DNA from 4 places in the Bacillus sp. D48C genome. Region 1 is predicted to be linked to each of the others. Evidence: riboswitches for the same ligand, from Rfam matches in the RefSeq annotation. Region 1 holds a riboswitch; each other region holds the start of a gene.

What was found. A riboswitch is a leader RNA that binds a small molecule or an ion and turns the genes downstream of it on or off. The one in region 1 is predicted to bind S-adenosylmethionine.
Region 2: another riboswitch for S-adenosylmethionine. It lies ahead of ACLBXA_RS15340 (YezD family protein); the one in region 1 lies ahead of ACLBXA_RS26995 (ABC transporter permease).
Region 3: another riboswitch for S-adenosylmethionine. It lies ahead of mtnK (S-methyl-5-thioribose kinase); the one in region 1 lies ahead of ACLBXA_RS26995 (ABC transporter permease).
Region 4: another riboswitch for S-adenosylmethionine. It lies ahead of ACLBXA_RS07880 (M20 family metallopeptidase); the one in region 1 lies ahead of ACLBXA_RS26995 (ABC transporter permease).

What each region holds. Positions count from the first base shown of each region.
Region 1 covers NZ_JBKFAQ010000017.1:59,287-62,482, reverse strand. Annotated here, with positions in the region: gene ACLBXA_RS27010 (hypothetical protein) at 1-275, opposite strand, end outside; gene ACLBXA_RS27005 (hypothetical protein) at 550-1,053, shown strand; gene ACLBXA_RS27000 (DUF3951 domain-containing protein) at 1,070-1,285, opposite strand; SAM riboswitch class I at 1,455-1,560, shown strand; gene ACLBXA_RS26995 (ABC transporter permease) at 1,697-2,614, shown strand; gene ACLBXA_RS26990 (ABC transporter permease) at 2,632-3,196, shown strand, end outside.
Region 2 covers NZ_JBKFAQ010000005.1:226,708-229,903, reverse strand. Annotated here, with positions in the region: gene sat (sulfate adenylyltransferase) at 1-991, opposite strand, end outside; gene ACLBXA_RS15345 (phosphoadenylyl-sulfate reductase) at 1,030-1,734, opposite strand; gene ACLBXA_RS15340 (YezD family protein) at 1,822-1,965, opposite strand; SAM riboswitch class I at 2,038-2,146, opposite strand; gene lysA (diaminopimelate decarboxylase) at 2,261-3,196, opposite strand, start outside.
Region 3 covers NZ_JBKFAQ010000001.1:795,601-798,796, reverse strand. Annotated here, with positions in the region: gene mtnA (S-methyl-5-thioribose-1-phosphate isomerase) at 1-859, opposite strand, end outside; gene mtnK (S-methyl-5-thioribose kinase) at 856-2,037, opposite strand; SAM riboswitch class I at 2,128-2,269, opposite strand; gene ACLBXA_RS04340 (carbon-nitrogen family hydrolase) at 2,341-3,196, opposite strand, start outside.
Region 4 covers NZ_JBKFAQ010000002.1:545,531-548,726, forward strand. Annotated here, with positions in the region: gene ACLBXA_RS07880 (M20 family metallopeptidase) at 79-1,284, opposite strand; SAM riboswitch class I at 1,373-1,474, opposite strand; gene ACLBXA_RS07885 (AAA domain-containing protein) at 1,550-3,196, opposite strand, start outside.

The DNA of each region.
Region 1 (3,196 bases):
GCAATCTTCGGTATACGTGGGATTTCCTTTAAGGTATCTGCAAAGTTTCCAATGTAGACATGACCGATGATTTCGATTGTTAATGATTTATCCGATATATTTAGCACGGTATGAAATTGATTTGTATGTTGTTGTTTTAAATATTGAGCTAACTTAAATGGAGCATGCTTCTTCTTTAATACGCGGCGAAGGCTCTCTGTATTTTCGATATGAAGTGATTTTTCGCGAATAAGGACACGAATATCTTCTCCCATAAAAGGCATTGTGTTGTACATAGATGATTCTCCTTAAAACCTTACATATGTTTGCGTTATGCATATGTAAGTCTAGCATGGTTTGTTCTTTATGTGTGCTTACAGTTTTGTAAGGTGATGTAGTAAAGCATTGCAAAAGTTATTTGTATAAAGTGACGATACTGTGACAAACATGTTGGTATATATATTACGATGTCGTCTTAAGTGTAAAAAGTAGGGCGTTCTCGGTATAATAACAAGTGGAGATAAAAGAAACTATAATGAGTAATAGCTGTAGATAAAAGGAGAAGAAGAGATGAAGAAGGTTTTGGGTATTGCTGTAATGGGAAGTATGATCCTTCTAGCAGGATGTAATGGAAATAAAGATACGAAAGAACCGAAAGAAAAGGTAGAGCAATCTACTGAACAAACAGAAGAGATGAAAGAATACCTTGCAGTACATGAAAAATACGATATAAAAATGAATAAAGAAATTAATAAAGCACTGCAGTTATTTGAAGTGGCAAAAGAAAAGGGCGGTAAGGAAATAACGAATGCAACATATAAAGAAGACGTGCAAAAGGTAACGACGAGCATGTTAGAAGATATTGATCATATACGTAAAGAAATTCGTGTTCCGAAGTCGAAAGAGCAAGAACATGAGGTATATGTTGGTTTCTTGAATGAATCAGAACAAGCGATGAAAAAATTACAGAAGTTAGCTAAAGAAGAAGATTCATCGTTGATTCGTGATATAGAAATTAACTTTGCAACAGCATCGACATACTATAAACGTTTTCAAGCAGAAACGAAAAAATAACCTTGCCTGTGCAAGGTTATTTTTTCTTCTTGCCATCTCTGTCTTCATCCTCAGATACTAATATTTTCTGTTCTTCGTGAAATTCGGAAATAGTTTGCCCGGTAATATTATCGAAAGGAGTATAAAAAGAAGTAATACGTTTCTTTTTAATAAAGAGTTTATAGGAGCCGATGATGACAAGTATAACGATTGTTAAGGGTAATCCTATAGTAGCAAGAAGTAAGGGGTCCATCTTATAACTCCTTTAACATCATTTCTTTTTATGATAAGCCGAAAACTGTAATTTCGATAAACGAATTAAAAACTGATTTTTCTAAATTTATCCAATTTGATTGACTTTTCAATTTTTCAGAATTATAATTCGAAATATACAATTTGAACCAAATAATAATATAGCAATTTACTTATCCAGAGAGGTAGAGGGACTGGCCCTATGACACCTCAGCAGCGGGTTCTGTAATAGGAACACCGTGCTAATTCCAGCAAGCAAGTCTTGAAAGATAAGTGATGGGCCTTTGTTTGTTAAGCCTTGATCTTATTTTTTAAGATCAAGGCTTTTTGTATTCTAAAAAGAGAAAAGGGAGTAATGGAAAAAGTACATTCATAAAACAAAGTAAATTCATGTGTTTAGGGGGTTATTGAAGTGTATGTAATTAAAAAATTATCGGTTATGGTGTTCACACTATGGGTTATTACGACAGTGACATTTCTAATTATGCATATTATTCCGGGAGATCCATTTTCATCAGATGCAAAAATCTTTCCTGAAGAAGTGATCCAAAACATGAGAGCGAAGTATCACCTTGATGAACCGTTATGGAATCAATATGTTGCTTATTTAGACGGTGTAGTTCATTTTGATTTTGGTGAATCGGTTCAATCAACCGGGCAAGGTGTATCAGAAATTATAACAACTGGCTTTGGTCCATCAGCAATTATTGGTCTACAAGCACTTGTTATTTCATTGTTAGTAGGAATTGCGGCAGGGACATTTGCTGCTCTATATCATGGGAGAGTAATTGACTATAGTGTGAGTTTGCTCGCAATTTTAGGTATTTCTATTCCAAGTTTTATTTTAGCACCACTATTTATACAAGTATTCGCTATCCAATTTGAGTTTTTACCAGTAGCCTCTTGGGGAACATTCGAACATACGGTATTGCCATCCTTTGCATTAGCGTTAGGGCCAATCGCAGTTATTACAAGGTTTGTGCGTTCTAATATGATCGAAGTACTGCAGAGTGATTATATTAAGCTAGCAAGAGCAAAAGGTATACCAATTAAGAAGATTATTATAAGACACGCTCTTCGAAATGCGATTGTTCCAGTACTTACATTTGTTGGACCGTTAATGGCTGGACTCTTAACAGGGACTTTTGTTATTGAAAAAATCTTTTCAATTCCTGGCCTAGGAAAATATTTTGTAGATAGTATTTTTAACCGAGACTATCCGGTGATTATGGGAACAACGATTTTCTATAGTGCGTTATTAATTGCTTGTATTTTCATTACAGATATTATTCATCGCATTGTTGATCCGCGTATTCGTTCTATTACATAAGGAGGGGGGATATTTAAATGGGAGCTTATGAGATTAATGAACAGTTATTAACGAAAGAAGAGAAAAAAGAATTAACGATAAATAAAAATCAGCAAACAATTAGCAGAAAGAAAGAAGTGTTTCGTAAGTTTATATCGAATCCAATCGCAGTTTTAGGAACAGTGACGTTATTGCTAATTATTGTTTTCTCGCTTATTGGCGAAAGTTTAACTTTATTTACTGCGAGTGAACAAGTAAAAAAGGCAACAAATTTACCGCCGAGTAGTGAACATTGGTTTGGAACAGATGATCTAGGGAGAGATATTTGGGCACGTACTTGGGCTGGTGGGAAGATTTCACTAACAGTTGGATTAGTAGCAGCTGCCCTCGATATAGGGCTTGGTGTACTGATTGGTGGATTTAGTGGATATGTGAGAGGGCGTAATCGTCTTGGAACGTTAATAGATGAATGGATTATACGAGGGATTGAAGTGTTATATGGTATCCCATATTTATTAATTGTTATTTTACTATTGATCGTGATGAAACCAGGACTTTTTACAATTATAATCGCTCTTGCGTTAACAGGATGGATTGGCATGG
Region 2 (3,196 bases), on a different contig from region 1:
GCGGACATGTTTTCGTTGAAGCCATCGCTTCACATTTCGTGCAGTAAAAACTATGTTCAAAGAATAGTGGTGTAATGCCTAACTCTTCTATCGTAAAATTCGTGAAGATTTCTTGCGCTTCGTATGTTCCGTAATAATCTCCTACTCCGGCATGATCACGCCCTACAATAAAGTGTGTACATCCAAAATTCTTTCTTACTAACGCATGAAATATAGCTTCCCTTGGTCCTGCGTAACGCATTGCAGCAGGAAATACACTTAAAAAGACACGATTTTTCGGATAATAGTTTTGAAGGAGTACTTCATAGCTTTCCATTCTTACATCAGCAGGAATATCATCCGATTTCGTTTCTCCAACGAGTGGATTTAAAAAGAGACCATCTACAATTTCAAGAGCAGATTTTTGAATATACTCATGGGCACGATGTACCGGGTTTCTCGTTTGAAATCCGACTACTGTTTTCCACCCACGTTTTTTAAATTCTTCTCTCGTTTCAATTGGGTCTAAACGATAAGAAGGAAATTGATTATTTTCAAAGCGTTTTGTTAGAATAATAGTTCCTCCAACGTAAACGTTTGGCCGTTCATATAACTTTTTCACTCCTGGATGAACCTCATCCGTTGTTTTATATACAAGTAACGCTTCTTTTTCTTTATCTGGTACGAAAATATCTTCTATTTGAATAACACCATATATATTTCCATTGTTGACAAGCTTTACTTCCTCTCCAGTCTTCAGGCTTTCTGCGACTTCTTCTGTTACCGGTAATGTAATCGGTATACTCCACACACTACCATTTGCTAAACGAAGCGTTTCTACGACTGAATCATAATCTTCCTTCCCTAAAAAACCAGTAAGCGGGCTATATCCACCTGTCGCCAATAGTTCTAAATCACTTAAAGCAATATTGTCTAATTTAATTTCTTTTTCAATTTGTGATACCTCATATGTCTCATCTATACGGTTTACTAATTCGTTTACTGTGCTCATTTTCTATATCCCCTCTTAGCTTTATTTCAAGATTCATCTTATTGATAATGAAGACCACATTCGGTTTTCATTTTCCCAGCCCATCTACCATCTCTTGAATCGCCACCATCCCCTACAGGTAAAGTACATTTCTCACACCCAATACTTGGATAGCCAACATCATGCAACGGGTTATACGGCAAGCTATGTTTGTATACATATCGCCAAACTTCTTTCCACGTCCAATGAATGAGTGGACAAACTTTAATAGATTGAAAACGATGATCTTGATTTATAAACTTTGTATGCTTACGTGTTTCTGATTGTTCCCTTCTTAAGCCCGATATCCATGCTTTTTCCACGACTAATGATTTTTCTAAAGGTAAAATTTTTCTAATCTTACAACAAAGATTCGGATTGCTCTCCCACAGTTTTTCACCATGCAACTTCGCCTGTTCATCAAGTGTAAGTTCTGGCTGTTTTTCTATAATATTCAATGAAGGAAATCGTTCCCTCACTCTTTGAATTAATTCATACGTTTCTTGAAAATGAACATTTGTATCTAAAAATACAACTTTAGCAGATGGATTTACTTGGTTTATAAGGTGCAGCAATACCATACCTTCCACCCCAAAGCTACATGCATAGACGATTTCATCTTTATACTCTTCATAAGCCCAATTTAATACTGATAACGCGCCTTTTGTTTCATCTTCTTCCGAAAATGAAACAACATTTTCTTCCCACGTTTCATACGTCAACATGTTTTTTCCCCCTGTAAAAGCAAAAAGACGGTTTTAACCTAATGAAAATAGGTTAAAACCGCCTCTAGTTTTTCTAGTCAGCGCTTTTCACTTTAAACGTACTTTTTCACTTTTCTCTAACTGAATTACTTTTCCATCTTGCACAACAATTGTAATTGAACCATATTTCATATCAGCAAGCATCGCTTCAATCTTCTCGGATACTTCATCAAAATGTTCCCGTACACTCACGCGAACAGCCCCCCTTTTTATTCATAAAAAAAATCTTTCCCATTTCGAAAAGACTGTTCGGTAATATATTTTACCTTATCTTTCAAAATGGATTCCATTTTGCTGGATTTAGCACCTTGCTTTCTATAAGCAGGTTGCCGAGCTTCTTCGGGCCAGTTCCCTCCGCTTCTCTTGATAAGCTTTGTATTTGTATTTTATCACAATTCTGATTTTTTTCAATCCTAGTTTTCCGATATATTTTAATTATTTTATTTTACAAAAAAGGAATTGCCCATCCGAACAACTCCTTTTCTATTTAGACAAGCTCTTTAATACGTATGCGATCGTTCCCAATAATATTTTCATATGTTTCGCGTTCCACAACTACTTGCGATGTTCCGCCTTTTGCAAAGACCACGGCTGGTCTTCGAATCCGATTGTAATTATTCGCCATCGAATACCCGTAGGCTCCTGTACAGGAAACTGCTAGTAAATCAGCAGAAGCGACTTTTGGTAAATGAATATCCCAAATCAACATATCTCCACTCTCACAGCATTTCCCAGCAATCGAAACGAGTTCCTCATTCTCATCATTCCCTCGATTCGCTAACATTGCTTCATAACGCGCACTATATAAAGCAGGTCTTAAATTATCTGTCATTCCACCATCGACTGATACATATTTCCGAATACCAGGAATATCTTTCACAGATCCAACTGTATAAATTGTTGTCCCAGCATCACCTACAATGCTACGGCCTGGTTCAATCCATATTTCTGGCAATGGATATTCACATACAGTAAATTGTTCTCTCACTGCACTTGTTACAGCTCGCACATATGTCTCAAGAGTTAATGGTGTATCCGACTCTGTGTAGCGTATTCCAAATCCCCCGCCTACATTTAACACTTTTACTACATAGTTTGTTTGCTCTCTCACTTCTTCTAAAAATTGGCGAAGAACTTCAATTGCTCGAACAAAACCAGCTGTTTCAAATATTTGCGATCCGATATGTGAATGAATCCCTAGCACATTATAATTTGATTTTTGTAAAGCAAATCCAATTGCCTGCATCGCTTGACCGTTTGAAACGCCAAATCCAAATTTCGAATCATCTTGGCCTGTTGTAATATATTCATGTGTGTGCGCCTCTACTCCAGGTGTTACACGAATTAATATGTTCACAAATTTTCCATGTTGCATCGCTAAATCGTGTAAAATTTCTAATTCAAAGAAATTATCTACGACAAA
Region 3 (3,196 bases), on a different contig from region 1:
TTTCGGCTCCAGTTTCTTTCGTAACATCAAATGTTGACAGTGGCGCAGCAACATAAAATGGGATATCAAAGTACTTTGCTAAAATAGCTAAATTCATTGTCCCTATTTTATTTGCCGTATCTCCATTTGCGACAATTCGATCCGCCCCTACAATAATTGCATCTATTTCTTTCGTTTGAATAGCATGAGCTGCAGTATTATCTGTAATAAGGGTCACATTAATATTTGCTTGCTTCAATTCCCACGTCGTTAAGCGACCACCTTGTAAAACTGGTCTCGTTTCACACGCATATGCATGTAAACGCACACCTTTCTCTTTTCCAATATAAAAGGGAGCTAATGCAGTTCCATATCTGGCAGTTGCGATACTTCCAGCGTTACAGATTGTTAAAATATTATCGCCATCTTTAAAACATGTTAACGCATATTCCCCAATATTTCGGCACACCTCTTCATCTTCCTGCTGAATGCGAAGCGCTTCTTCTTCTAATGTTTTTTGTGCTCCTTTTATTGTAGTAATCCCTCGAATAGATTCTCTCATACGATCAATTGCCCAAAATAAATTGACCGCTGTCGGGCGTGACGTCCCCAAATAATTACAATCTCTATTAAACTTCTTTTGAAATTCTTCAATATGTACAGTGTTATATTTTTTTGATGCAAGCGCCAAGCCAAATGCAGCTACAATTCCAATTGCAGGCGCTCCTCGTACTTCTAACATTACGATGCTTTTCCAAACCTCTTCAATAGTCGTCAATGTTTTGTATTCTGTGCTATGCGGCAATTTCGTTTGATTTAATACCGCAATTGCATCACCTTTCCAGCTTACAGATCTCGGAACAGTAACAATTGTACTCACGCTTTTACGCCCCCTGAAACTGTCTGTTGAAATAATGTTCGAAACAGTTGAATATCTGCACTTTTAGATTCATATTTTATTAGTTCTTTACCTAAGGATAGCGCTTGCTTCTTAGCTTGAATTCTTGTTTCTTTATTTTCTATTTCATCTAAATCTGCTACATGAGCTAAACCAATTGTTCTACGAATCAGTTCACATCCGGCAAATCCAACTGCATCAGTAAAGATATTTTGCAAAATAATTGGTAACCATTGTTTTTCTTTCGTATATACTTCTACACCTTCTCCAATCCATAACTTTGTAAAAGTCTCTACAAAATAACTCCACGTCTTTTCTATATGGAAAAATAGTACACTTCTTTTTTCTTCTTCTCTAGATAAAGCATTTAATAATAGATTTGCAATAAATTGACCTATGTCAAATCCAAATGGGCCATATGTCGCAAATTCTGGATCAATCACTTTCGTTTCAGAAGGTGACGAAAAAATACTACCAGTATGTAAATCACCATGAATAAGAGTTTCTTTTCTTGTTAAGAACTTATATTTATATTGTGCTACTTTTAGTTTTAAAGTTTTATCACTCCAAAGTTCATCAACCACGAGCTGTAAATCTGGCTCATAATCATTTGTATCATAATGTCCAAACGGATCTGTAAACACTAAATCCTCTGTAATTTTACAAAGGTCCGGATTTACAAAGGTACCTTCTAGTACCCTCTTCTCTTCTGACTGTAAACCAAAATCTGAAGTATAAAATAAAACATGTGCTAGAAAACGGCCGATATGCTGGGATAAAAGCGGATATTCTTCTCCGCCTATTAATCCTTTTCTTGTAATTGTTAGTCTTGATAAGTCTTCTATTACCGTTATCGCTAACTCTTCATCATGACTGTACACTGCTGGAACATAATCCGGTACATACTGCGCAAAAATTTGTAAGGCCTTACTTTCAATCGTTGCTCTTTTTATAGACAATGGCCAGCTTTCACCAACTACTTTCGCATAGGGCAGTGCTTGTTTTATTATAATTGATTTCTCTCCATCATCTAATTTGAACACGTAATTTAAGTTTCCGTCTCCAATTTCATGACAAACGACATTTGCCTTCGCTTCAAAATAGCCATGATCTTTCGCATATTGTACAGCTGTTATTTCTGTTAATGAATAATATCCCATCGTCTTCTCCCCCTTTTTAAATTCAGAGGTTTTTCTAACATAGAAAAACCTCTTTCCACTAAGAAAGAGGTTTGAAGTTTATCTTCTCCCCTCTTATCTGCCAGAAAGTTTTACTTTCTGCTGGAATTAGCACCGTGCCTTTTGGCGTAATAAACGCCCCATTTCACAATGGTATTACGGTCGGTTGCTGGGCTTCATCGGGCCAAATCCCTCCACCTGCTCTTGATAAGAGTTGTATAATTTTTTGAATTTTTAACTTTATGTTGAAGACTATACCAAGAATAAAAATCACTTGTCAACATTTTATTTGTATAATTCTGGACGACGATCCGCAAAAACTGGAATTCCTTTACGTACTTCTTTAATTTTCTCGAATACAAGCTCTCCAAATAAAATTGATTCTTCTTCATTTGCTTCTACAACAACCTCGCCCCAAGGATCGACAATTAAAGAATGACCGGCAAACTCATTATTCGGATCCTTTCCTGCCCTATTACAGGCAACAACATAACATTGATTTTCAACTGCTCTTGCTTGCAATAGCAAACGCCAATGTGCTAAACGAACTAATGGCCATTCTGCTACAACAAATAAAACTTTTGAACCTTTTGCAGTATGAACGCGCATCCACTCTGGAAAACGAATGTCATAACAAATTGTGCCGGCGCACTCTACATCATCTAACTTAAATTCACCTGTACTATTTCCAGCGATTAAATATTTATGTTCATCCATAAGCTGAAATAAATGCACTTTACTATATTCATTGACTAGTTCTCCTTCCTTGTTTACCACATACATTGTATTTGTAACACCTTGCTCTGTTTGCTTCGCTATGGAACCACCAACAATATGTACACCATATTGTTTCGACCATTCTTTCAACTTTTCTTTCGTTTCCAATCCATCCCTATCTGCAATTTCAGAAAGTCTTGCTAAATCATATCCTGTTGTCCATAATTCTGGTAAGACAATAACATCCGGTCTCTCCTTCATCGCTTCGCTTATTTTATTTTTAGCATTCTCAATATTTTTTTCTACATCTCCAAAAACAATATCCATTTGAATACATGCGACTTTCATTTTTTCAGCCCCATTCTTATTTTTCTCTTTACAAAATACTGGAAAGATTATATCATTTGTCACTAGAATTGTAACA
Region 4 (3,196 bases), on a different contig from region 1:
GAACATTGATTTTTCAATGTTCTTTTTATATCTCTACTTATTAATTCGATTGCTATTCGAAAAAAGCACCTTAATCCCTTACCCTTGATTCCTCTGCACCTCTCTAAACTCCTCCTTCACCTTCTCTAACAACCCTTCTTCCGTAATTAATCGATACGCCGTATTTGCTAATGCTTTTGCCGATGTAATTAATGCTTTATCTCCAAGTTCTGAACGTGCTGCTTCTCTAAATTCATTCGTATGTGCAATTAAGTCATCTGGTCCGATTTTAATGTACGGATGAATTGTCGGTACGACTTGACTTACGTTTCCTGCGTCGGTTGAACCGATCCCTACTCTTTCTTTACGATTTACCTCTTCACCTAATAGTTCTAATTCTTCCGCTACGATATCGTTATATGTTTTTGTTACGAGTAATTCATCGATTTCATTTTGGAATTGATGAATTTTTACTTTTGCACCTGTTGCTAACGCTGCTCCCTCAGCAATGTTTCTTACTTTTTCTGTTACTTCTGCACATCTTTTTCGCGTTGCTGCGCGGATGAAGAACCTTGCCGCGGCGTAGTCAGGAATAATGTTAGGTGCTTTTCCGCCTTCTGTAATAACGCCATGAATTTTCACGTCTGACGGAAGTTGTTGGCGAAGTGCGTTAATACTGTTATAAAGCTGAATAACCGCATCTAATGCATTAATCCCTTCTTCTGGTGAGGCTGCAGCGTGAGCTGTTTTTCCGTAAAAATGAAAATCAAGTGGATCGACTGCTAATGAAGGACTCGTTGTCGCTGTCTTTGCGCTCGGATGAATCATAAGCGCCGCATCAATGTCTTTAAATAAACCTGCCTTTACATAACTTGATTTCGCGCTACCATTTGGCCCGCCTTCTTCTGCTGGTGTACCAAACACGACAACTTCCCCGCCAATTTCTTCAAGCGTTTCTGATAATGCGATTGCTGCTGCAACGCTAATTGTGCCAATTAAATTGTGACCACACGCATGACCTAGTCCTGGTAAAGCGTCATACTCCGCTAAAAATGCAATGACTGGTCCTTGTTTTCCTGAACTTTTTCGCGCAATAAAACCTGTTTCATGTCCAGCTATATTGTGTTGCAGCTGAAATCCTGCACTACCTAGTAATAAGCTTAACGTTCTGGATGCGTAAAACTCTTGGTTTCCAATCTCCGGATTCGCATGAATATCATGACTTGTTTCTATGTACTTTTCCTTATTTCTTTCGATACTCTCTTCAATTGTTTTTCTTTGTGACGTTACTCCTGTCGCTCCCATTGTTCTTCCTCCTTTTATTTTCACGTAAAAAAGCCTCTTTCTAAAAGATAGAAAGAGGCTTCTGTATATACAATCAAAATGAGCTTCTTTCTTATCTTTCAAGTTACCTTGCTGGAATTGGCACAGTATTCATAACGAATCCGCTGCCGAGGTATCATAGGGCCAGTCCCTCCACCTCTCGTGATAAGAATTTTCATAAAATTATATTAAATTACATTCATTCTAAGTTCATTCCAAATAAAAGTCAAGGAATTCCTATCCGAATTTACCGAATATCTAAAAATCCTTTTAATACACCAATTGTTTCTGGCGCTTGCAGTCTGGCACATACGTACGGAAATTCTGTACTACCTTCAAACATCATTTGAGATGTAAGCGGTGCGCCTGCCCAGAAGATTTCATCATCAATTACGATAAACGGGAATGCTTTATTTTGTCTTTGTAACTTTACATTTTTCAGTGGAACTGGTCCATCACTATAAACTGTTATCTGTGCATTTGTACGCATTAACGCTTGCCATACTCGCTTATCCACTTGTTTTGTACTTGGAAGTGAAATAATAATTTTTCGTTTTGCGGCTAAAATATCTTTTAATAACCCTTTCGGCTCTTCAAGATTCATTTCCATAAACCAGCGTAAACGTTTCGAAATTTTCCGTTCCCACAATTGTCTTGATGTCGTGCGATCATACACATCTCCATGACGTTCTATATGAGCTGTTAATTGTGATAACGCTTGTTTTCTCGAAAGGTTTTTACGCATATAATGGCAATCTGATAATTGAATGAACTTCCCTCTCGCTCTTGTCACTGCTACATTGACGAGGCGATGGTTTTTGTGATCAAAGAATAATACGCCAGGTCGTTCTTGCGGATAACTGTCAACCGTATCAAAGATCATCATATCTCTTTCAGAACCTTGGAACTTATGAACTGTCGCCGCTAAAACTGGTATGTTTTGATATTTCGTTCTCTGCAACATTTCTCTAATACACGTTGATAAAAAGCGTGACTGCGCCCTGTAAGGTGTCACAACACCAATCGACTGAACACCGTCTAACAATCCGATTAACATCATTTGCATCGCTACTAAACCAGACATAATGTTAAAACGTGAACCAGAAGCCGCATCTTTTAACGAAAAAGCTCCCATTTGGCTCGTATCAAATAAAACACTCGCTTCATTTGCGAACGGCTGCAATTGCGCAAGTTCTTTACGCTCTGAAACAGACGGATGATCGTATACTCTATTTTTATAAATAAACGAATTCGTAAACTTCGATATATCCGCATGCATACGTCTTTGTTCCTGCAACATAAATAGGTTCGGATGTGCTTCTGATTTATTAACAGACTCAACAATCCCAGCATGGTAAAACATATCTTCCCCAAGCCATTTGCGAACAAGTTCATGGTTCGCCATCGCAATTGGAGGTAATTGTAAAAAGTCGCCACAAACAACGATACGTTTTCCAAGTGAAGCAGCTAATGCGATTTGCGGAACGAACGCCATACTCACTTCATCTACGACAACTAAATCAAATGTACGCTCATAAATTAGCGCATCAATTGCACATTTTGATAGAGTTGCACCAATTACTTTCGCATTTTCAATATATTCTTTTTCTACTTCTTTAATTTTCGCTTTTTGCTTTCGAAGATCACTTTCAATCTCTTGTATACGCTTCTTATCAGCAGAAGTCGCTTTATATGATAAAATCTTTTCACGAAGATCTTGTCGTGTTTCTTCTAAATAGAGTCTTTCTTCTCCCCAAGATCCGTTCGTCGTTTCAACTAGCTTCGACGTAAGTAATGTTTCATGATTTCGTATATGTTCATGTTGACTATAACCGTAACGAACAATTTCGCCAGGTGTCCATTTCTTTTTCTTCTCAATTTGTTTCGTTACTTC